DNA from 4 places in the Pseudomonas sp. PSE1(2024) genome. Region 2 is predicted to be linked to each of the others. Evidence: predicted binding sites of a transcription regulator. Region 2 holds the regulator's gene; each other region holds the start of a gene.
The links. The regulator sigma-54, encoded in region 2, starts transcription at its own class of promoters, with help from an activator protein. The targets are predictions, from matches to a motif close to ANTGGCATNNANNTTGCTNT.
Positions count from the first base shown of each region.

Region 1: the regulator sigma-54 is predicted to act here: its motif matches at 3,376-3,395, upstream of glnA (glutamate--ammonia ligase).
Region 3: the regulator sigma-54 is predicted to act here: its motif matches at 2,439-2,458, upstream of flgB (flagellar basal body rod protein FlgB).
Region 4: the regulator sigma-54 is predicted to act here: its motif matches at 4,129-4,148, upstream of ABTV87_RS07675 (flagellar basal body rod protein FlgF).

Region 1 is NZ_CP158967.1:385,088-391,035, forward strand. It holds gene glnL (nitrogen regulation protein NR(II)) at 1-230, opposite strand, end outside; gene ABTV87_RS01730 (DUF4124 domain-containing protein) at 461-1,084, opposite strand; gene ABTV87_RS01735 (DUF4124 domain-containing protein) at 1,081-1,590, opposite strand; gene glnA (glutamate--ammonia ligase) at 1,876-3,282, opposite strand; gene thiI (tRNA uracil 4-sulfurtransferase ThiI) at 3,610-5,064, shown strand; gene typA (translational GTPase TypA) at 5,204-5,948, shown strand, end outside.
Region 2 is NZ_CP158967.1:1,023,896-1,029,843, forward strand. It holds gene rapZ (RNase adapter RapZ) at 1-56, opposite strand, end outside; gene ptsN (PTS IIA-like nitrogen regulatory protein PtsN) at 59-523, opposite strand; gene hpf (ribosome hibernation-promoting factor, HPF/YfiA family) at 535-843, opposite strand; gene ABTV87_RS04415 (RNA polymerase factor sigma-54) at 917-2,410, opposite strand; gene lptB (LPS export ABC transporter ATP-binding protein) at 2,597-3,322, opposite strand; gene lptA (lipopolysaccharide transport periplasmic protein LptA) at 3,322-3,867, opposite strand; gene lptC (LPS export ABC transporter periplasmic protein LptC) at 3,854-4,426, opposite strand; gene ABTV87_RS04435 (KdsC family phosphatase) at 4,435-4,959, opposite strand; gene ABTV87_RS04440 (KpsF/GutQ family sugar-phosphate isomerase) at 4,960-5,934, opposite strand.
Region 3 is NZ_CP158967.1:4,834,891-4,840,838, reverse strand. It holds gene flgA (flagellar basal body P-ring formation chaperone FlgA) at 1-368, opposite strand, end outside; gene ABTV87_RS21955 (chemotaxis protein CheV) at 451-1,383, shown strand; gene cheR (protein-glutamate O-methyltransferase CheR) at 1,431-2,258, shown strand; gene flgB (flagellar basal body rod protein FlgB) at 2,500-2,907, shown strand; gene flgC (flagellar basal body rod protein FlgC) at 2,911-3,354, shown strand; gene flgD (flagellar hook assembly protein FlgD) at 3,370-4,098, shown strand; gene flgE (flagellar hook protein FlgE) at 4,129-5,442, shown strand.
Region 4 is NZ_CP158967.1:1,695,806-1,701,753, reverse strand. It holds gene flgJ (flagellar assembly peptidoglycan hydrolase FlgJ) at 1-626, opposite strand, end outside; gene ABTV87_RS07690 (flagellar basal body P-ring protein FlgI) at 638-1,726, opposite strand; gene flgH (flagellar basal body L-ring protein FlgH) at 1,754-2,449, opposite strand; gene flgG (flagellar basal-body rod protein FlgG) at 2,503-3,288, opposite strand; gene ABTV87_RS07675 (flagellar basal body rod protein FlgF) at 3,334-4,074, opposite strand; gene ABTV87_RS07670 (sigma-54-dependent phenylalanine hydroxylase transcriptional regulator PhhR) at 4,279-5,841, opposite strand.

The DNA.
Region 1 (5,948 bases), 640 kb from region 2:
TTGGTGAACGGGTGCGCCTGCTCCACCGCCTGGCGTAACGAGTTGAGCGCCTCGGTGGACTCGGTGAACAGCTCGCTGATGAACTGCCCATGGCTGCGCTGACCGCTGATGGCCAGCAGCATCTCCGCCGCCGGGTTCATGTACTCGAGGCGCAATTCGCTGTCGAGCAGGATGGTGGCGGTGGTCAGGTTGTCGAGTAGCAAGCGATGCAGTGCGTCACTGATGGTCATGAGGACCTCTTTTGGAGCATGGCGCGCGCAGGGATACAGCGCTGATGCGAGGAAAATGCAAAAACCAAACCAAGGCTCCGAAAAGAAGCGTTCAACCCCTGAAACGGGCGTTTGACGCTCGTTTGCGTGGCAGCCGAACCGCTCTGGCGGGTACTTTCGAACCAAAATGGGTTGGGATGTGAGTACGGTGCAGCGTATTGCACCAATATAGTGCGCAAAGCTGAACGGCGTCAGAAGAAACGCAGGAAAGGATTTTTCGGTTCGGCGGGTTTGTCTTTCAGCGGACATTCCGGGCGAACGCCGTAGTCGGCGCTGACGCAGGGTTTGACCTGACGTTTCTGCGCCAGGGAAATGCGCTGCATGTGGAACGGCTGGTTGGCGGTTTTCTCCACGGTTCGGCCCTGAGCATCGAGGATCTCCACCGACAGGTTGTGGCTGCCGCGATCGATATTGCTCAGCGGGAACACCGGGCTCAGGCCGGGTTCGCCGACGGCCTGGCCGTCCAGCAGCAGGCGATACAGATGACCTCGTTGCAGGCCCGGCTCGCTGGTGACGCTGACGATCAGCTCGCCGGCGCTGCTGCGAATGGTCGCGTCCGGCTCGGGGATCAGCACGCGCAGCATGTCGTAGTGGAACAGTGGCGGCTCTGCTGATTTCTTCGACGGCGTGACCGGCGCAGCGGCGGTCGGATTCGAGGCCATCCGATTGCTGGTAGCCAGCGGCACACGCTTGGCGTTGCCATGCGGTTGATCGGTGTAGACGCGATTGCCCTGTGCGTCGATGTAAGTGAACACCTCGGCCGATGCGCCAAACGCGATCAGCAACAGGCACAGGGCAATCAATCCCCGCATCATGGCTTGTGTACCCGCTGGACGGTGAACACCACCGCCGGGCTCTGCTGAATGATCGCCTCGCCATTGATCACCTGCACCGCCAGCCGATGCTCGCCCCGGTCAACGTTTACCAGTTGCAGGATCGGCACGTTGCTCGGCTGGCCATAAGGCGCGTCGTCCAGCAGCAGACGCAATTGATGCGGCGGTTGCAGGCGCGGCTTGATCAGCACGCTGACCGTGAAGGTGCCGTTGTTGGCGCGCAGGGCTTCTTCGGTGGGCAGGCCGGTCAGCTCCAGCACTTCATAGGCATTTCGCGCAGGCTCGCGGCTGGTGGTGTCTGAAGAGGGCGCGCTCGGTGCCTGAGGCTGGACGCTGTTGAGCGGCGGCAACTCCACCGGCTGCGCCTGCACGCCGTCCGGCGCATGATCGCTGTACACCGTGTTGCCGCTGGCGTCGGTGTACTTGTAGATCTGCGCGGCAGAGGGCAGGGCGATCAGCAGCAGAATATAGAGAAGGGTGCGACCCATGAAATCGACCGGAAACGAAAACGATGGGTTGCAGCATAGGCCAGTCGCGGCGGTTGGCCCAACTCGCTGCACATCCAGAAATGTATTCAAGCACCACAAGTCCCTGTGGGAGCGGGCTTGCTCGCGAAAGCGGCGGATCATTGGAGGTGATGCTGACTGATACGACGCCTTCGCGAGCAAGCCCGCTCCCACTGTGTGGTGCATCGCCAACGAATTCCGGCCAATAAAAAAGGCCTCCCGAAGGAGGCCTCTTTTTGTCACGCCGCGTAGCGCGGCGCTACCGGATCAGCAGCTGTAGTACAGCTCATATTCCAGTGGGTGTACGAAGGTGCGGACCTTGATTTCTTCTTCGGATTTCAGCGCGATGTAAGCGTCGATGAAGTCGTCGGAGAACACGCCGCCCTTGGTCAGGAACGCACGGCCCTTGTCCAGCTCTTCCAGGGCTTCTTTCAGGCTGCCGCAAACTTGCGGGATCTCTTTCGCCTCTTCAGGCGGCAGGTCGTACAGGTTTTTGTCAGCTGCGTCGCCTGGGTGGATCTTGTTCTGGATACCGTCCAGACCGGCCATCAGCAGTGCTGCGAAAGCCAGGTACGGGTTGGCAGCCGGATCCGGGAAGCGGGCTTCGATACGACGGCCTTTCGGGCTGTTGACGTAAGGAATACGGATCGAGGCGGAACGGTTGCGAGCCGAGTAGGCCAGCATTACCGGCGCTTCGAAGCCTGGCACCAGACGCTTGTAGGAGTTGGTGGCCGGGTTGGTGAAGCCGTTCAGGGCCTTACCGTGCTTGATGATGCCGCCGATGAAGTACAGGGCAGTGTCGGACAGGCCGGCATAACCCTCACCTGCGAAGGTGTTCTTGCCATCTTTGGAGATGGACATGTGAACGTGCATGCCCGAACCGTTATCGCCGTACAGCGGCTTCGGCATGAAGGTCGCGGTGCGGCCGTAAGCGTCGGCAACGTTGTGCACAACGTATTTCAGGGTCTGGGTTTCGTCGGCTTTCTTCACCAGGGTGTTGAACTTGACGCCGATTTCGTTCTGGCCGGCAGTTGCCACTTCGTGGTGGTGAACTTCAACGGTCAGGCCCATTTCTTCCAGTGCGTTGCACATGGAGGTACGGATTTCGTGGTCGTGGTCGAACGGCGGGACCGGGAAGTAGCCACCTTTCACGCCTGGACGGTGGCCTTTGTTGCCGCCTTCCACGTCCTGGTCGGACATCCACGAGCCTTGCTCGGAGTAGATCTTGAACATGGAGCCGGAGATGTCGGACTTGAACTTCACTTCGTCGAAGATGAAGAACTCAGGCTCTGGACCGGCGAATACGGTGTCACCGATACCGGTGGTCTTCAGGTATTCCTCGGCGCGGCGGGCGATGGCGCGCGGGTCGCGATCGTAACCTTGCATGGTCGAAGGTTCGATGATGTCGCAGACCAGGATCAGGGTCGGCTCTTCGGTGAACGGGTCCAGAACGGCGGTTTCGTCGTCCGGCAGCAGGATCATGTCGGAGGCTTCGATGCCTTTCCAGCCAGCGATGGAGGAACCGTCGAACATCTTGCCAACTTCGAAGAAGTCGTCTTCCAGCGCATCGCGAGCCGGCATGGTCACGTGGTGCTGAGTGCCTTTGGTGTCCGTGAAGCGCAGATCAATCCACTTGACGTCATGATCTTTGATGAGTTGAACCGACTTCGACATAGTGTCCTCCGGGTGAATTAGGGCGGGTAGTGGATGCCCTTAATAGTGGTGATGCCGGCGCGAATACTCTGCCAAGGCAACCTGCCTCACAAGGGAGCAAATTGCATGCCAGTGCCCCAGCATGGGTTTTTTGCCCCAAATTCACGCTTCTAAAGGTCGAAAGCGCCTTAAAGGCGAAAATCTCGCCCTTTAATGTAGCGCTCAAATCGAAAAATGACCCGTTTTGGTGCGTGCAAAACCTTCTGCACATTAACTGGTTAAACCTTGAGCAATTTCCGCTATAATCCGCGCCCCCCTTTTTCGGCTGGCCCTGCGCGCGCTGTTTTCATGAAACTAATCGTAAAAGTCTTCCCCGAGATCACCATCAAAAGCCGACCTGTCCGGACGAAATTCATCCGCCAGCTGGCCAAGAACATCCGCACCGTGCTCCGCGACCTGGACCCGGCCGTGGTGGTGAACGGTGTGTGGGACAATCTCGAGCTGGAAACCCGCGTCACCGACCCCAAGGCCCTGAAAGAGATGGGCGAACGCCTGACCTGCATGCCGGGCATCGCGCACTTTCTGCAGATCGACGAGTACCCGCTGGGTGACTTCGACGACATCACCGAGAAGTGCAAGCAGCACTACGGCGATGCGCTGGCCGGGAAGATCTTCTCGGTGCGCTGCAAGCGTGCGGGCAAGCATGCGTTCAGCTCGATGGACGTCGAAAAATACGTCGGCAGCAAGCTGCGCCGTGAGTGCGGTGCCGCCGGAATCGACCTGAAACAGCCGGAAATCGAAGTCCGCATCGAAGTTCGCGACAAACGGTTGTTCGTGATCCACAGCCAGCACAATGGCATCGGCGGCTACCCGCTCGGTGCGCTGGAGCAGACGCTGGTATTGATGTCCGGCGGTTTTGACTCGACGGTTGCCGCGTACCAGATCCTTCGTCGCGGCCTGATGACGCACTTCTGCTTTTTCAATCTGGGCGGTCGTGCCCACGAATTGGGCGTAATGGAAGTCGCGCATTTCATCTGGAAGAAGTACGGCAGCTCGCAACGCGTGCTATTTGTCAGTGTTCCGTTCGAAGAAGTATTGGGCGAAATTCTCGGCAAGGTCGACGACAGTCATATGGGCGTTGTATTGAAGCGTATGATGTTGCGCGCAGCGTCGAGCATCGCCGAACGCCTGCACATCGATGCGCTGGTCACCGGCGAAGCGATTTCCCAGGTGTCGAGCCAGACGTTGCCGAACCTGTCGGTCATCGATTGCGTCACCGACAAGCTGGTGTTGCGACCGCTGATCGTCGCCCACAAGCAGGACATCATCGACACGGCCGACCAGATCGGTACCGGTAATTTCGCCCGGCACATGCCGGAATACTGCGGCGTCATCTCGGTCAACCCGAAGACCGCCGCCAAGCGTGGCCGGGTCGAGCACGAAGAGCAGGAATTCGACATGGCGGTGCTCGAGCGTGCGCTCGCAAACGCCAGAATGGTGCCGATCGATCGGGTGATAGACGAATTGGGCCAGGATTTGCAGATCGAAGAAGTCAGCGAAGCGCTGGCCGGTCAGATCGTCATCGACATCCGCCACCCGGATGCCGCCGAGGATGACCCGCTGGAACTCGCCGGCATAGAGGTACAGACGATGCCGTTCTACGCAGTGAACGCTCGTTTCAAGGAACTGGACCCTACTCGCCAGTACCTGCTGTATTGCGACAAAGGCGTGATGAGTCGCCTGCATGCCCACCATTTGCTCAGTGAGGGGCATGCCAATGTGCGCGTTTATCGACCGAGCTAAGTGCCCGGGGCTGTTTGCCTGTGGCCTGCGTCACCGGCCCCCCGACACCGCCGTCAAGCTGTAACGGCCATGCCGGACACTACTGTCAATCGCTGCCAAGACTTGTCAGCAAACCGAATCCTCTGATCGAGATACACAAGTGATCGAAAATCTACGCAACATCGCCATCATTGCCCACGTTGACCATGGTAAGACCACCCTGGTAGACAAACTCCTGCGTCAATCCGGCACTCTGGAGCGCAACGAGCTCAACGACGAGCGCGTGATGGACTCCAACGACCAGGAAAAAGAGCGCGGCATTACCATTCTGGCGAAAAACACCGCCATCAACTGGAACGGCTACCACATCAACATCGTGGACACCCCGGGCCACGCCGACTTCGGCGGCGAAGTTGAGCGCGTAATGTCCATGGTTGACTCCGTGCTGCTGCTGGTCGACGCCCAGGACGGCCCTATGCCGCAAACCCGTTTCGTGACCAAGAAGGCTTTCGAAGCCGGCCTGCGTCCAATCGTGGTCATCAACAAGGTTGACCGCCCGGGCGCGCGTCCTGACTGGGTTCTGGACCAGATCTTCGATCTGTTCGACAACCTGGGCGCTACCGAAGAACAACTGGACTTCCAGGTTGTTTACGCTTCGGCCCTGAACGGCATCGCCGGTCTGGACCACACCGCCATGGGCGAAGACATGACCGCGCTGTACCAAGCGGTAGTCGACCACGTTCCGCCTCCGGCTGTTGACCGTGACGGTCCGTTCCAGATGCAGATCTCCGCTCTGGACTACAACAGCTTCCTGGGTGTTATCGGTGTTGGCCGTATCGCTCGTGGTCGCGTCAAGCCGAACACCCCGGTTGTCGCTATCAGCGCCGACGGCAAGCGCCGTAACG
Region 2 (5,948 bases):
TCCAGGGCGGTACTTTTACCCGAGCCGGAACGGCCACTGACAATGATCAAGCGCATGGTTACGGCCTGTTCTGTTCTTCCAGTACAACCTGGTACAACGCTTCGTTGCTTGGCGCGCTGCGCAGTCTGTCGCGCACGTCCTTGCGGTCGAGCATGCTGGCGATCTGGCGTAACAGTTCCAGGTGCGCATCGGTGGCGGCTTCCGGCACCAGCAGGACGAACAGCAGGTCCACAGGCGCGCCGTCGATAGCGTCGAAATCGATAGGAGCATCAAGGTGCATCAGCGCACTGATCGGCGCTTCGCAGCCCTTGAGGCGGCAGTGAGGAATGGCGATGCCGTTGCCAAAACCGGTGGAACCCAGTTTTTCACGGGCAATCAATGCCTCGAAGACATCTTGCATCTCCAGATCCGGGACTTCCCGGGCGATCAGGTTGGCAATTTGTTCGAGGGCTTTCTTTTTACTGCCGCCCGGCACGTTCACCATGGAACGGCCGGGGGTCAGGATACTTTCAAGTCGGATCATGGGGGTGGGGGTTATCGACCGGTAGCGCCCTGAAGCAGGCTCTGGGTCTTTTCCTTATGCTTTTTGAGTTGTTTATCAAGCTTGTCGGTCAGCGCGTCGATCGCAGCGTACATATCGGTATGTTCCGCGTTTGCGACGACCTCGTTGCCGGGAATATGCAGCGTGGCTTCGATTTTCTGCTTCAGCTTTTCGACGCACATCGTGACTTGCACGTTGGTGATCTTGTCGAAATGTCCCTCAAGCCTCTTGAGCTTTTGCTCAACGTACTCACGGAGAGGTTGGGTAACTTCCAGTTGGTGTCCACTGATGTTGACTTGCATACAGCTTCTCCTTCGTTGCCAGTGCATAAAGCGGCAGGCCGAAGAGCCTGCCACTGGAACGCTGTAACGTGGCTTACATCAACCGCTTGCGTTCGCTCGAAGGCGCGATCCCGAGGGATTCGCGGTACTTGGCGACGGTGCGGCGAGCCACCTGAATGCCTTGTGCCTCCAGTAAACCAGCGATCTTGCTGTCACTCAACGGCTTTTTCTGATTTTCCGCGGCAACCAGTTTCTTGATGATCGCGCGGATCGCCGTGGACGAGCATTCACCGCCTTCGGAGGTGCTCACATGGCTGGAGAAAAAGTATTTCAGTTCATATATGCCCCGTGGGGTATGCATGAATTTTTGCGTGGTCACGCGGGAAATCGTCGACTCGTGCATGCCCACGGCTTCAGCGATGTCATGCAGCACCAGCGGCTTCATGGCTTCGTCGCCGTACTCCAGAAAGCCGCGCTGATGCTCGACGATCTGGGTAGCCACTTTCATCAGGGTTTCGTTGCGGCTCTGCAGGCTCTTGATGAACCAGCGGGCTTCCTGCAACTGATTGCGCATGAAGGTGTTGTCGGCACTGGTGTCGGCGCGGCGCACGAAACCGGCGTACTGGGCGTTGACTCGCAGACGCGGCACCGACTCCTGATTCAGCTCGACCAGCCAGCGCTCGTTGTCCTTGCGCACGATGACGTCAGGCACCACGTACTCGGCTTCGGTGGATTCAATTTGCGAACCGGGGCGCGGGTTGAGGCTCTGCACCAGTTCGATGACCTGGCGCAGCTCGTCTTCCTTGAGCTTCATGCGGCGCATCAGCTGGCTGTAATCGCGGCTGCCGAGCAGGTCGATGTAATCGGTGACCAGGCGCTTGGCCTCGGCCAGCCAAGGGGTCTTGGCCGACAGCTGGCGCAATTGCAGCAGCAGGCATTCGCCCAGGTTGCGTGCGCCGATGCCGGCCGGTTCGAATTGCTGAATGCGGTGAAGGACGGCTTCGATCTCGTCCAGCTCGATGTCGAGCTCCGGATCAAAGGCGTCGAGGATTTCTTCGAGGGTTTCGTCGAGGTAGCCCTGATTGTTGATGCAATCGATCAGGGTGACGGCGATCAGGCGATCGGTGTCGGACATCGGTGCCAGGTTCAACTGCCACAGCAGGTGGCTTTGCAGGCTCTCGCCGGCGGAGGTGCGGGTGGTGAAGTCCCACTCGTCATCGTCGCTGCTGGGCAGGCTGCTGGCGCTGGTCTGGTAGACGTCTTCCCAGGCGGTGTCGACGGGCAGTTCGTTGGGGATTCGCTCGTTCCATTCGCCGTCTTCGAGGTTATCGACTGTCGGCGCGGTCTCCTGATAGGAGGGTTCCTGGATCTCGGTGTTGGGCTTCTGTTCGGCGTTGTCGGCCATGGGATCGGAGTTGTCGAAGTCGTCGCCGTCTTCCTGGCGTTCGAGCATCGGATTGGATTCCAGAGCCTCCTGGATTTCCTGTTGCAGATCCAGGGTCGACAATTGGAGCAGGCGGATGGCCTGTTGCAGCTGCGGTGTCATCGTCAGCTGCTGGCCCATTCTCAAGACTAGCGATGGTTTCATGGCAGGGGCTTAACACCTTATTCGCCGGCGCTATGCGCCATCCACTACAGGGCGCCGGAGCGCCAAACTTAAGCAAATTATATGCCTGAAACTGTCGTGTTTGCCTAGAGCGCTGTAACAATAAAAGCGTATAAAAAGGCGCTTCAACGTTACAGCACCCGGACGGCTGGCCGAATGCCGTCGTGCTTACAGGCGGAACTCGTGACCCAGATAGACTTCCTTCACCAGATCGTTGGCGAGGATGGTCGCGGAGTCGCCTTCGGCGATCAACTGGCCGTCGTTGACGATGTAGGCGGTTTCGCAGATATCCAGGGTCTCACGGACGTTGTGGTCGGTGATAAGAACGCCGATGCCCTTGGCCTTGAGGTGGTGAATGATCTGCTTGATGTCGCCCACGGAGATCGGGTCGACACCGGCGAACGGTTCGTCGAGCAGGATGAACTTCGGTGCCGTGGCCAGTGCGCGGGCGATTTCCACGCGGCGGCGCTCACCACCGGACAGGCTCATGCCGAGGTTGTCGCGGATGTGGCTGATGTGGAATTCCTGCAGCAGGCTTTCCAGCTCCTTGCGACGGCCGGCCTTGTCGAGCTCCTGACGAGTCTCGAGGATGGCCATGATGTTGTCGGCCACCGACAGTTTGCGGAAGATCGACGCTTCTTGCGGCAGATAGCCGATACCGGCCTTGGCGCGACCGTGCATCGGCTGGTGGCTGACGTCCAGGTCGTCGATCAGTACGCGACCCTGATCGGCCTGGACCAGGCCAACGATCATGTAGAAGCAGGTGGTCTTGCCGGCGCCGTTCGGGCCGAGCAGGCCAACGATCTGACCGCTGTCGATCGACAGGCTGACGTCGCGCACGACCTGGCGGCTTTTATAGGCCTTGGCCAGGTGCTGAGCTTTCAGAGTTGCCATTACTGGGTTTTCTCGTCGGTTTTCTTCTTCGGCTGGATCACCATGTCGATGCGCGGACGCGCTTCGGTGACCTTGCTGCCAGTGGCTCGACCGGCGCTGGCCAGTTTCTTCACCGTGTCATAGACGATTTTCTCGCCCTGAGTGGTGTTGTTGTCCTTGTCGACGACTTTTGCCTTGTCGATCAATACAACGCGGTTTTGCGCCGCGTGATACTGAATGGTCACACCCCAGCCCTGAACGGGTTTGGTGTCGCCAGCAGTCTGCAACTGTTCGAAGTAGGCGAGGTTGCCCACCGAAGTCACGACGTCGATATCGCCGTTAGGCGCACGGGTCATGGTCACGGTGTTGCCTTTGACGATCATCGAACCCTGGGTGATGATCACGTCGCCTTTGTAGGTGGCAACGCCGTTCTTGTCGTCCAGCTGGGCATCGTCGGCCTGAATGCGGATTGGCTGCTCTTGATCGTTCGGCAGAGCCCAGGCGCTCACGCTTCCCAGTGCTGCGCCCAGACTGAGCAAAATAGGGAGGGTTTTAACGAGCCTCATACTGTCCTCTTACGTTCGATAGCAGGTGTATCCTGCTTTCCTTCAAATACGCTTTCATTCCTACGCCAGTCGATACACCGCCAGCGCCGTCGATTCTAACGGGTTGCTGGGTCTGCGCATATTGCTGCTGCGGGAACACCGTCATGCGAGTGGAGGTGATCAGGGTGTCGCGGTTCTTTTCGTCGGTGCGCTTGACGCGTACCGAGTCGATCAGCTCGACCTCGGTGCCACCGGAGTTCACTTCACCGCGCTCGCTGGTCACGTGCCATGGGAAATCGGTGCCACGGAACATGTTCAGATCGGGTTTGGTGACCAGTGTAATGTCGGTCGCCTTGACGTGCTCAGCCTTGTCGGACGTCATTTCGTATTGCACTTTGCCGTCTTCGAGGTACTGGATCGTGTGGGTATTGGTCGCATACCAGTCGATCGGGCTTTCCTCTGCCGAAACCGGCGGTTTGTCGAGGAAGCGTTCCGGGCTGATGTTCCAGTAGCCGACCGCACCGAAAATCGCTGCGATGCAACCGAACAGCAGGATGTTGCGAAACTTTTTGCTAAACATGGTTGGACTCACAGGTACGCGTTGTTGGCGGCGTCGAGGCTGCCTTGGGCGCGCAGGATCAGTTCGCAGAATTCGCGGGCGGCACCTTCGCCGCCACGGGCCTGGGTCACGCCATGAGCGTGCTCGCGCACAAAGGCGGCGGCGTTGGCCACGGCCATGCCCAGCCCCACACGGCGGATCGCCGGCAGATCCGGCAGGTCGTCGCCGAGATAGGCCACTTGTTCATAGCTTAGGCCCAGTTGCTCCAGAAGACCGTCGAGAACGACGAGTTTGTCTTCGCGACCCTGAAACAGGTGCGGGATGCCCAGGTTTTTTGCCCGACGCTCGACCACCGGGGTCTTGCGACCGCTGATGATGGCGGTCTGGACGCCGGCGTTCATCAGCATCTTGATGCCCTGACCGTCGAGTGTATTGAAAGTCTTGAACTCGCTGCCGTCTTCAAGGAAGTACAGGCGCCCGTCGGTGAGGACGCCGTCGACGTCGAAAACCGCCAGTTTGATGGCTTTGCCGCGTTGCAGCAGATCGTTGCTCATTTACATCACTCCTGCGCGCAGCAGGTCGGAGAGGTTGAAGGCGCCGACCGGGCGATCTTCTTCATCCACGACAACCAGTGCGTTGATTCGGTGGTCTTCCATGATTTTCAGGGCTTCGGCAGCGAGCATTTCGGCGCGGGCGGTCTTGCCGTGCACGGTCATCACCTGGTCGATGGTGGCGCTGTGGATATCGATGCTGCGATCCAGGGTGCGGCGCAGGTCGCCGTCAGTGAAGATTCCGGCCAGTTTGCCGTCCGCTTCAAGAATGACGGTCATGCCCAGACCCTTGCGGGTCATCTCCATCAACGCGTCCTTGAGCAGGGTGCCGCGCTGTACCTGCGGCAGTTCCTGGCCGGCGTGCATGACATTTTCCACTTTCAGCAGCAGGCGTCGGCCCAGTGCGCCGCCCGGGTGGGAAAAGGCGAAGTCTTCGGCGGTGAAACCGCGCGCTTCCAGCAGCGCCACGGCCAGGGCGTCGCCCATGACCAGCGCGGCGGTGGTCGAGGAGGTCGGTGCCAGGTTCAGCGGGCAGGCTTCGTGCTCGACGTGAACGTTCAGGTTGACCTCGGCGGCCTTGGCCAGCGGCGATTGCGGGTTGCCGGTGACGCTGATCAGCTGGATGCCCAGGCGTTTGATCAGTGGCAGCAGGGTGACGATTTCGTTGGTGGAGCCGGAGTTCGACAGGGCCAGAATCACGTCGTCACGGGTGATCATGCCCATGTCGCCGTGGCTGGCCTCGGCCGGATGCACGAAAAACGCCGGGGTGCCGGTGCTGGCCAGGGTCGCGGCAATCTTGTTGCCGATGTGCCCGGACTTGCCCATGCCGACTACGACAACACGGCCCTTGCTGGCCAGAATCATCTCGCAAGCGCGTACGAAATCGGCGTCGATATGGGGCAACAAGCCTTGTACGGCTTCCACTTCGAGGCGGATGGTGCGTTGTGCCGATTGAATCAGGTCGCTGGTTTGGCTCATGTCAGAAATCGTAT
Region 3 (5,948 bases), 2.7 Mb from region 2:
TGAGCGGGCACGAACACCGTCCAGGGGGAGGCGCCTTCGCAGCGGACCTTGACCGTGACACGGCCCAGAGGGCGTGCCGGACTCTCCAGTGTCGCTGTCAATTCCTTGTCGCACATAGGCATGCGCATGCGGGGATCGAGCTGGTTGACCTCAATTTCATAACGGCCTTCCGTTTGACTGGTAGCCAGATAGTCTTCTACGGTGAATTCAAGAAAGCCCTGAGTGACGCCGATAAGCATGTCAGGCAAGGTAACCGCATCAGCACCGGCAGGGCTGCCAGCGAAAAAAAGGCAAACGGCGGACATCGCGCAAAGCCCTCTGCGGAGGGGAGATGTCAGGCGTCGGAAAAATGTCGTTTGAGCGTTCATACGAGTTAAAAAGCAAGCGCCGTGCCGTTTAGCAATGAATGTGCGTCGCAACAACACTTGGCGTTGGTGTAGGAGTCTGGGCATGGCTGGTGTAATGGATTCGGTGAACCAGCGCACGCAACTGGTGGGGCAGAATCGCCTGGAGCTGTTGTTGTTCCGTCTCGACGGCCAGCAGCTCTACGGGATCAACGTGTTCAAGGTTCGGGAAGTGCTGCAATGCCCGCAACTGACGGTGATGCCCAAGTCCAGTCCTGTCGTGTGCGGGGTGGCGAATATCCGGGGGGCGACCATTCCGATCCTTGATCTGGCGATGGCGACCGGCTCCGGTGCTTTGAAAGACAAGAACAGTCCGTTCGTGATCATCACGGAATACAACACCAAGACCCAGGGTTTCCTGGTGCGCTCGGTGGAACGTATCGTGAACATGAACTGGGAAGAGATCCATCCGCCGCCCAAGGGCACCGGGCGCGATCATTACCTGACCGCTGTGACTCGGGTCGACAATCAGTTAGTCGAAATCATCGACGTCGAGAAGGTGCTGGCGGAAGTTGCGCCGACCCCGGAAGCGATTTCGGTCGGCGTGGTGGATGTCGAGACCCAGAGCAAGGCGTTGTCGCTGCGGGTGCTGACGGTCGATGACTCGTCGGTGGCGCGCAAGCAGGTGACGCGTTGCCTGCAGACGGTCGGTGTCGAAGTGGTGGCGTTGAACGACGGCAAGCAGGCGCTGGATTACCTGCGCAAGCTGGTCGACGAGGGCAAGAAGCCGGAAGAAGAGTTCCTGATGATGATCTCCGACATCGAAATGCCGGAGATGGACGGGTACACCCTGACGGCCGAGATCCGCAGCGACCCTCGGATGCAAAAGCTTCATATCATCCTGCATACTTCGTTGTCGGGTGTGTTCAATCAGGCGATGGTCAAGAAAGTCGGTGCCGATGACTTCCTGGCCAAGTTCCGTCCTGATGACCTGGCATCCCGGGTAGTCGACCGGATCAAAGCAGCAGATATCAGCTAAGGGCCTTCTGCCCCTGGCGTTCAACACGATTTAAGAGGCGGCATCATTTGTCTACGGGTAATTTGGATTTCGAACAGTTCCGGGTCTTCCTGGAAAAAGCCTGTGGCATTTTGCTCGGTGAAAACAAGCAGTACCTGGTGTCGAGCCGTCTCAACAAACTGATGGAGCAGCAAGGCATCAAGTCCCTGGGTGAGCTGGTACAGCGCATCCAGACCCAGCCGCGCAGCGGTTTGCGCGAGCAGGTGGTCGATGCCATGACGACCAACGAAACCCTGTGGTTTCGTGACACCTATCCGTTTGAAGTCTTGAAGAACAAGGTGCTGCCCGAGGCCATCAAGGCCGCTCCCAACCAGCGTCTGCGGATCTGGTCGGCAGCCTGCTCGTCGGGTCAGGAACCCTATTCGCTATCGATGTCGATCGACGAGTTCGAGCGGACCAACATCGGCCAGTTGAAGATGGGCGTGCAGATCGTTGCCACGGATCTGTCCGGCAGCATGCTGACCAACTGCAAGACCGGCGAGTACGACAGCCTGGCGATCGGTCGCGGTCTGTCCGCCGATCGTCTGCAGCGCTACTTCGACCCGAAAGGGCCGGGGCGCTGGGTGATCAAGGCGCCGATCAAGAACCGGGTGGAATTTCGCTCGTTTAACCTGCTCGACAGCTATGCAGCGCTGGGCAAGTTCGACATCGTGTTCTGCCGCAACGTGCTGATCTACTTCTCCGCCGAGGTGAAGAAGGACATCCTGTTGCGCATTCACAGCACGCTGAAGCCGGGCGGTTATCTGTTCCTTGGCGCTTCCGAGGCGCTGAACGGTCTGCCGGATCATTACCAGATGGTTCAGTGCAGTCCGGGGATCATCTACCAGGCGAAGTGATCAAGACCGGCAACACAAGAAACGGGAGTCCTCAGGGGCTCCCGTTTTTTTATGCCTGAAGGTTTTGCCGGTGGCAGGTGGCGGCAGAAAAGCGGCATCCGGCGGAAACCGGTTGCCGCTTTTCTGGCATTGCCGCGTTGCCGGTTCCGCGCAAAGCCCCGTAATCCGGGGCTTTCTCAAACTGGCACGCCGCTTGCTATAACCCTGTTACGAAAAATCCGGTCACCTGAAGGTTCCCGACATGAGCATCAGCTTCGATAAAGCGCTCGGCATTCACGAAAAGGCTCTGGGCTTCCGCGCCCAGCGTGCCGAAGTGCTGGCCAACAACATCGCCAACGCCGACACCCCGAACTACAAGGCGCGGGATCTGGAGTTCTCCAAAGTGCTCGAAGCACAGAGCCAGAAGAACGCCAACGGCACCATCGCCCTGAACATGACCAACAGCCGTCACATCGAAGCTGAAGGCCTGGGCAATGGCGACGAGTCGCTGATGTATCGCACGCCGATGCAGCCGTCGATCGACCAGAACACCGTGGACGCCCAGCTGGAACAGTCGAACTACGCGGAAAACGCGGTCGGCTTCCAGGCCAGCTTCACCCTGCTCAACAGCAAATTCAAAGGGCTGGTCTCAGCCCTGCGCGGAGAGTAATCCATGTCCCTGTCCAGCGTTTTCAACATTGCCGGCAGCGGCATGAGCGCCCAGACCACCCGTCTCAACACCGTGGCGTCGAACATCGCCAACGCCGAGACCGTCTCGTCGAGCATCGACCAGACCTACCGCGCCCGTCACCCGGTATTCGCCACCATGTTCCAGGGCGGCCAGAGCGGCGGCAGCAATTCGCTGTTCCAGAACCAGGACGCAGCCGGCCAGGGCGTGCAGGTCATGGGCGTGGTCGAAGACCAGAGCAACCTCGAAGCGCGCTACGAGCCGAACCATCCGGCAGCCGACGCCAAGGGCTACGTCTACTACCCGAACGTCAACGTGGTTGAAGAAATGGCTGACATGATTTCCGCGAGCCGGTCGTTCCAGACCAACGCCGAAATGATGAACACCGCCAAAACCATGATGCAGAAGGTACTGACCCTCGGTCAGTAATAAGGGGCGACTGCCATGAGTGTTACCGATACCACCAGCAGCCTGACGATGAACGACATACTGGCCAACTCTTCGAAGAAGACCAGTAGCACGACCACCGGCGGCATCGCTTCGGCCACCAACAGCTCGACCGGCGGCCAGGCCCTGGGCAAGGACGCGTTCCTGCAACTGCTGGTAACCCAGCTGAAAAACCAGAACCCGCTCGACCCGCAGGACAACAGCGCATTCGTTGCCCAGTTGGCACAGTTCAGCAGCCTTGAGGGGATCACCACTCTCAACAGCACCGTCAGCTCGCTGGCCGGCAACTACAACTCGTCGCAAGCCCTGCAGGCTTCGTCGCTGGTTGGCCGCAACGTGATCGTGCAGACCAACACGGTTCAGCTGGACGATCCGAGCAAAGGCATGACCGGTTCGGTCACTGTTCCTTCGTCGATTGCCGGCGGCACCGTCTCCATCACCGACAGCAGCGGCACCGTTGTTCGCACCATCGATCTGGGCAGTCGCGCCGCAGGCGACGCGAGCTTCACCTGGGACGGCAAGGACAAGGACGGCAACTTGGTGAAAACCGGTACCTACACCGTTAAGGCCAACGCCTCGATCAACGGCACCGCGACCGACCTGGCGACCTACCTGCCAGCCACGGTCACCAGCGTGACGATCAGCCAGACCGGTGGCGAGCTGATGCTCAACCTGTCCGGCAAGGGCACCGTTGCCCTGTCCAAAGTACAAACCATTGGTATATAGAGCCGACTAACCGGCACAAAGGAGTGGAATATGTCTTTCAATATCGGCCTTAGCGGTCTCTATGCAGCCAACAAGCAACTGGACGTGACCGGCAACAACATCGCCAACGTTGCGACCGCCGGTTTCAAATCGTCCCGTGCAGAATTCGAAGACGTCTACTCGGCCACTCGCCTGGGTAGCGGCAGCAAGGTCATCGGTAACGGTGTGCGCCTGGCCAACGTTTCCCAGCAGTTCACCCAGGGCGACATCAACAACACCGGCAACGTGCTGGACATGGGCATCAACGGTTCGGGCTTCTTCACCCTGAGCAACAACGGCTCGATCTCCTACACCCGTGCCGGTACGTTCAAGGTCGACAAGGACGGCTTCATCACCAACACCGACTACACCTCGCGTCTGCAAGGCTACGGTGTGGATTCCAACGGCAAGGTCATCAACGGCGTGTTGACCGATCTGAAGATCGACACTTCGAACCTGGCGCCGAAGTCCACCTCGCTGGTGACCTCGACCATCAACCTGAACTCGACCGCTCCGGTGATCGACGACACAGCGGCGGCCGGCAAGTTCGACCCTAGCAAAACCGAGACTTACACCAAGTCGTTCAGCACCCCGATCTATGACAGCCAGGGTAACGCCCACGTCATGGACCAGTACATGGTGAAAACCGGTGCCAACACCTGGAAGGTCTACACCCTGGTAGACGGTCGTAACCCGGATGCTACCGGTAGCGATCCGAAAGTCACCGCACCTGTTGCTTCGACCATGACCTTCGACTCCACCGGTCAACTGACTCAGGTCAGCACGCCGCCTGCCGTGATCAGCAGCGACCTGAAACTCACTGGCTGGGTACCGGGTACTGTCACCAACGGCGTGTGGAAGGCCAACGGCGCTTCGGCGAACCCGGCTGGCATCACCATTTCGATGGCCAAGACCACTCAGTTCAACGCTGACACCGCGCGTTCGATCCCGACTCAGGATGGTTACGCTACTGGCCAGATCACCAACCTGACCATCGACGGTACCGGTACGCTGTTTGCCAACTTCAGCAATAACCAGAGCAAGGCCATCGGCCAGGTTGCGCTGGCGAGCTTCACCAACGAGCAGGGTCTTCAGCCGATTGGTGGTACCAGCTGGAAAGAGACTTACGCTTCGGGTATTCCGGGCTACGACGCGCCGGAGACCGGTACGCTGGGTTCGGTTGTTTCGAACTCGCTGGAGGAGTCGAACGTTAACCTGACCAATGAGCTGGTTGATCTGATCAAGGGTCAGAGCAACTATCAGGCGAACGCCAAGACCATTTCGACTCAGAGCACTATTATGCAGACCATTATTCAGATGACTTGATTCTGGGTTTTGGCTGGTTAAGGAGCCCCTCTTTTTGAGGGGCTTTTTTTTGGCTGCGGTTTGGGGTGTTTATCCGTTTCTGCGGGTGTAGCTTCTGGCGGTTTCGCCCTTACGGCGAGTCCCTTTGGCAAACGCCCCAAAGGAACCAAAGGTCTGGGCCCCTGCGTTCGGCACCTCGCTTTGGCTCGGTGTTCCTTCGTTCCGGGATTCATCCGGGGGCATCGCCTACGGTTTGCTTCGCTGCACCTCCTCTCGATGCATGCGGCTTCGCCGCACGGTCGCTGCGCTCCCACCCCCGGATAAATCCCTCCACTCAGCCTTCCGATGGGGCCGGCACGTCAAAAGCGGTACTCGAGCTAACGCTCATCGTGTTGAGTGGTGGGAAGCCAAAGCCAAAGCAGAAGAAGCAGCAGGAGTCGAGTTGCATGCTTTTTAAAACCCGAGTTCAAATCGGTATTTCACGTCGGCGTACCTCCCCAAAACACCTCGGTCAGTTCCCTCTCCCT
Region 4 (5,948 bases), 670 kb from region 2:
GCCGCTGCCGGCGTGGCCGACGGCACCAGACCTGCGAGCAAGCGATCCGCCAGTTTCGGCGGCAACGCCAGACGACGCTGGTTGATCATTTCCATGTCGTTGCGATGGGTCAGCTCGGTGTTCGGCGCATGCACCGAGCGCGACGCCCACAGCGGACGCTCGCCATTGAGTCGCGACAACGGGCCATTGGTGGCCACGGTGCCGGCGGCAATCGGCGTGGCCACGGCAGCGGCCTTGGCCTTGGCTTCTTCCTGCTTGGCGGCGGATGCGGCCGCAGCCTCGCCCGGCGCCATCGGTTTGTTCTTCGACATCTGCTTGATCAGCACGTCGGCCAGGCCGATACCCCCGCCCTCGCGGGACATGGAGACCGCCAGTTGCTGGTCGTACATTTCCTGATACTGCTTGGCGGCCGGCGTGTTGAGCGGGTTGTCCTGACCCAGCGCTTCAGTGGCCGAACGCATCGACTTGAGCATTTCACCGAGGAACAGCGATTCGAATTCCTGCGCGACCTTGCGCATGTTTGCGTCGCTGTTCTTGTCGCCGACCTTCAGCTGGTTCAAGCGATTGAGGTCGGAGTACGAACCCGAATCGCTGCTGCTGACCAGACCGCTTTTGCGCATATCCATGGTCGCCGTCCTCAGATCACGATCAGGTCGGCTTGCAACGCGCCGGCCTGCTTCAGTGCTTCGAGGATCGCCATCAGGTCACCCGGCGCTGCGCCGACCTGGTTCACCGCCCGGACGATCTCGTCGAGGGTGGTGCCCGGGCCGAACTTGAACATCGGCTTGGCTTCCTGTTCGGCATTCACCCGCGAACGCGGCACCACGGCGGTCTGGCCGTTGGACAGCGGGCCCGGCTGGCTGACGATCGGGTCTTCGGTGATGGTCACGGTCAGGCTGCCGTGGGTCACGGCGGCCGGCGATACCTTCACGTTCTGGCCGATGACGATGGTGCCGGTACGCGAGTTGATGATGACTTTCGCCACGGCCTGACCCGGATCGACTTCGAGGTTTTCCAGGATCGACAGGTAGTCGACGCGCTGGCTCGGATCGAGCGGCGCGGTCACGCGGATCGAACCGCCGTCGATGGCCTGGGCGACGCCAGGGCCGAGCATGTCGTTGATCTTGTCGACGATGCGCTTGGCAGTGGTGAAGTCGGAACGGTTCAGGTTCAGTGTCAGGCTATTGCCCTGGTTGAAACCGCTCGGCACCGAACGCTCCACCGATGCACCGCCAGGGATGCGACCGGCCGACGGAACGTTGACGGTGATCTTCGAACCGTCACGACCTTCAGCGTCGAAACCGCCAACCACCAGGTTGCCCTGAGCGATGGCGTAGACGTTGCCGTCGATACCCTTGAGCGGGGTCAGCAACAGGGTGCCGCCGCGCAGGCTCTTGGAGTTACCGATGGACGACACAGTGATGTCGACTTGCTGACCCGGCTTGGCGAACGCCGGCAGATCGGCACTCACCGATACCGCCGCAACGTTTTTCAGCTGCACGTTGCCCGATCCCGGCGGCACCTTGATGCCGAACTGCGAGAGCATGTTGTTGAAGGTCTGCAGGGTGAACGGGGTCTGCGTGGTCTGGTCGCCGGTGCCGTTAAGACCGACCACCAGGCCATAGCCGATCAACTGGTTGGAACGCACGCCGGAGATGCTGGCGATGTCCTTCAACCGTTCGGCTTGTGCATTGAAGGCCGCCGACAACAGGAACGCGGCCACCATGAGACTTCTGAAATTCAACGTAGCCACCTAGAAAGGGAACAGCGGGCTGAGGAAGAAACGGTCGAACCAGCCTGGCTGACTCGCATCGGCGAACGAACCGGTGCCCGAGTAGGTGATGCGCGCATCGGCAACCCGGGTCGAGGACACGGTGTTGTCGGTGGCGATGTCATCGGCCCGCACGAGACCGGCGATCCGCACCAGCTCGTCGCCGGTGTTGAGGGTCATCCACTTCTCGCCACGCACGGCGATGATGCCGTTGGGCAACACGTCGGCGACGGTCACGGTGATCGAGCCGGTCAGGGTGTTGCCCTGGGCGGCCTTGCTGTCACCTTTGGTCGCGCGGTCGCCTTCGTAGCTGGCGCTCAGGCTCAGGTCATTGCTGCCGATCGGGTTGTTGGTGGTCGCACTGCTGCCGAACAGCGACGTCAGACCGATGCCGGTCTTGCTGTTCTTGGCCACCTGCGAGTTGGCGTTCTTGCTGGCCTGGGTCCTTTCGTTCAGGGTGATGGTGATGATGTCACCAACCCGGAACGCCTTGCGGTCGCTGTACAGGTTCTGCTCGAAACCGGCCTGATAGATCGAGCCGTTGTTGGCGGCCGACGGCAACGGTGTGCGCGGCAACACCGGGGCGTAGTAAGGATCATTGGGCTTGGGCGTCGGAGCGACGCAGCCCGCGAGCGAGACGACCCCACTCAATGCCACAACAGATACAAAGCGCTTCATGACCCTTACCTCACGGTGTTGCAGGCGACCTCATGGCCGCCTCATAGACTTGATTACAGATTCTGCGTTACGAACGAGAGCATCTGGTCGGCGGTGGAGATCACCTTGGAGTTCATCTCGTACGCGCGCTGGGTGGTGATCATGTTGACCATCTCTTCCACGGTGCTGACGTTGGAGGTTTCCAGGGTGTTCTGCAGGGTGGTGCCGAAACCGTTCAGGCCCGGAGTACCGACTTGCGGTGCACCGGAAGCGGCGGTTTCCAGGAACAGGTTGTTGCCTACCGCTTGCAGACCGGCCGGGTTGATGAAGTCGGCGGTTTGCAGGTTGCCGATCACTTGCGAAGCGGCGTTGCCGGCCACGGTGATCGACACGGTGCCGTCACGGCCTACGGTGAAGGTCTGGGCGTTGTTCGGGATGACGATAGCCGGCTCCAGAGCGAAACCGCTGGCGTTGACGATCTGGCCGTTGGAGTCGAGGTGAAAAGTACCGTCACGGGTGTAGGACGTGGTGCCGTCCGGCTGCAGGATCTGGAAGAAACCGCGACCGTCGATAGCCATGTCCAGCGGCTGCTCGGTAGTTTGCAGGCTGCCGGCGGTGAAGTTTTTCTGGGTGCCGACGATGCGCACACCGGTACCCACTTGCAGACCCGACGGCAGTTCGCTGTCCTGGGTCGACTGGGCGCCTGGCTGACGCTTGATCTGGTACAGCAGGTCCTGGAACTCGGCGCGGTCACGTTTGAAACCCGTGGTCGACACGTTCGCCAGGTTGTTGGAAATGGTGGTCAGGTTGGTGTCCTGGGCGGACAGACCGGTTTTGGCAACCCATAGAGCCGGAAGCATTCGATTCTCCTCGTGCGCCTGTTTTACGGCGCGACGTTCTGATAATTAGCTGATCTGCAAGACCCGAGCCATGGCCTGGTCGTCGTCTTTGGCGGTGTTCATCATCTTGACGTGCAGTTCGAACTGCTTGGCCAGGGCCAGCACCGACGTCATTTCTTCCACGGCATTGACGTTGCTCGACTCCAGGAAACCCGACACCAGTTTGACGTTGGCATCGGCCGGCGCAGGCTGGCCGTCCTTGGTGTAGATCGAACCGTCCAGGCCCTTGTTCATGTTCTTGATGTCCGGGTTGACCAGCTTGATGCGATCGACTTCGGCCATGACGCGAGGGCCCTCGCCCATCGCACGGATGCTGATGGTGCCGTCTTCACCGACTTCCACCTGCTGCTCCGGCGGCACGGCGATCGGACCGCCGTTGCCCATGACCGGCATGCCGTTGCCGGCACGCAATACGCCAAGGGCGTCGATATTGAGGCTGCCGGTGCGCACGTAGCTTTCACCGCCATTAGGGTTCTGCACGGCGATCCAGCCGTTGCCCGACACGGCCACGTCGAGGTCACGGCCGGTCTGCACCAGCGAGCCCGGCGTGAAGTCGGTGGCGGGCCGTTCGCTCATGGCAAACGCACGCGCCGGAAAGCTGTCACCGAACACCGGCATCGAACGCGCCTGTTCCAGGTCGCGCTGAAAACCGTTGGTGGAGATGTTCGCCAGGTTGTTGGCATGAGCCTTTTGCGCCAGTGCGTTCTGGCTGGCGCCGGTCATTGCCACATAAAGGTACTTGTCCACACTCTTTCCTCTGCATGCCGGACGTTTGCCGCCCACCGCTGTACTGCTGAGCCATAAGCAATTTGCAGACCAACTTTTTTCTGGCGGCCGAGGGCCCGGTAAACAAAGGACTTGAGGGATTTTGTGGAGAGGAAGGAAATGTATCGAAGACGAAAAACCGGCGGTGTCATGCCGCTTGGCGGCAAACACCCGATCCGGCCATGATCACTCGGACGCGTCCTTGCCGACTTCATACTCACGCAGCTTGTTGGCAATCGTGGTGTGCGAAACCCCGAGCCGCTTGCCCAGCTGCCGGCTGCTCGGATGCTCTGAATACAGTCGCTCAAGCACCGCTTTCTCGAAGCGCCCGACAATCTCGTCCAGCCCGCCTTCGAGGGAGAAATCGCCAAGCGGCTGACGCACGCCGTAATCCGGCAGGCGAATGTGCTCGGCCTTGACCGTGCCGCCTTCGCACAGCGAAACCGCCTGGAACAACACGTTCTCCAACTGCCGCACATTGCCCGGCCAATGGTAATGACTGAGCCGGTCCATCGCCGCCGGCGCCAGTTTCGGCAACGGGCAGCCGATCTGCCGGCTGGCCTGATCGAGGAAGTGTTCCACCAGCGGCGTCAAACCGTCGAGGCATTCGCGCAGTGGCGGGATGTGCAGCGACAGCACGTTCAAGCGGTGATACAGATCCTGGCGAAACTCGCCGCGCGCGCACAACTCCGACAGGTCGACCTGGGTTGCGCAGATCACCCGCACGTCCAGGTAAACCTCTTCATCACTGCCCACCCGCCGGAAGCAACCGTCCTGCAGGAAGCGCAGCAATTTCACCTGCAAGCGCGGGCTCATTTCGCCGACGCCATCGAGGAACAGCGTGCCGCCCGCCGTCAGCTCCAGCAGCCCGAGCTTGCCTTCGGCGCGCGCGCCTTCAAAGGCACCGGGGCCGTAGCCGAACAGTTCGGTCTCGGCCATCGACTCCGGCAGTCCCGCGCAGTTGAGCGCCATCAACGGCGACTGACCGCGCGGGCTCGCCAAATGGCAGGCCCGTGCCAGCAATTCCTTGCCAGTGCCGGTTTCGCCCTCAATCAACAACGGCGCATCCAGCGGCGCCATGCGTCGCGCTTCACGCACCACCGCCGCCATCACTTTCGAGCTCTGGAAGATGCTATCGAAGCCACGCAACTCTTGTTTGCGCACGTTATAGATGCGCTCGCCGACCCGGTCCGCGCGGTGCAGGGTGAGCACGGCACCGGCCATGGCCTCGCTGTCGTCGTGTTCCGATTGCAGCGGCGCGATGTCGGCCAGAAAGATGTCGCCCTTGACCTTGACCCGCATGCCGTTGATTCGCGATTTGTTGGCGCGCACCAGTTCCGGCAGGTCAAAATCTTCGGCGTAACGCGACAACGGAATCCCCGGCACCTCGTCCACCCGCACCCCGAGCAACTGCGCCGCCGCACGGTTGGCCGCCACGATGGAGCCGCCCATGTCGATCGACAGCACCGGAAACTCCAGCGCACCGAGCAGCGCATTCAACTCCATGTGCCGCCGCTCGCTGGGCATCAGCCCGACCCGCTTGACGCCGAACACCCCGGCAATCGCCTCGAACTTCGGTCGCAACGCCTGGAACTGAATGTTGATCAGGTTCGGGCAATGCAGGTAGATCGCGTTGCCATGCTCACCGCCCACCTCGCCACGGGCGACGTTGATCCCGTACTCCACCAGCAGATTGAGAATGTCGCGCAGGATGCCGATGCGGTTCTGGCAGTGGACTTTGATACGCATATAAAGGCCCGAAACAGGTGAAGAGGCGGTCTGACGCCGGAATTTTCTGCGCAGCGCGCAAGATAGTCGTCAAGATTATGTGACAGCCATCGGCCTTTTCAAACCCG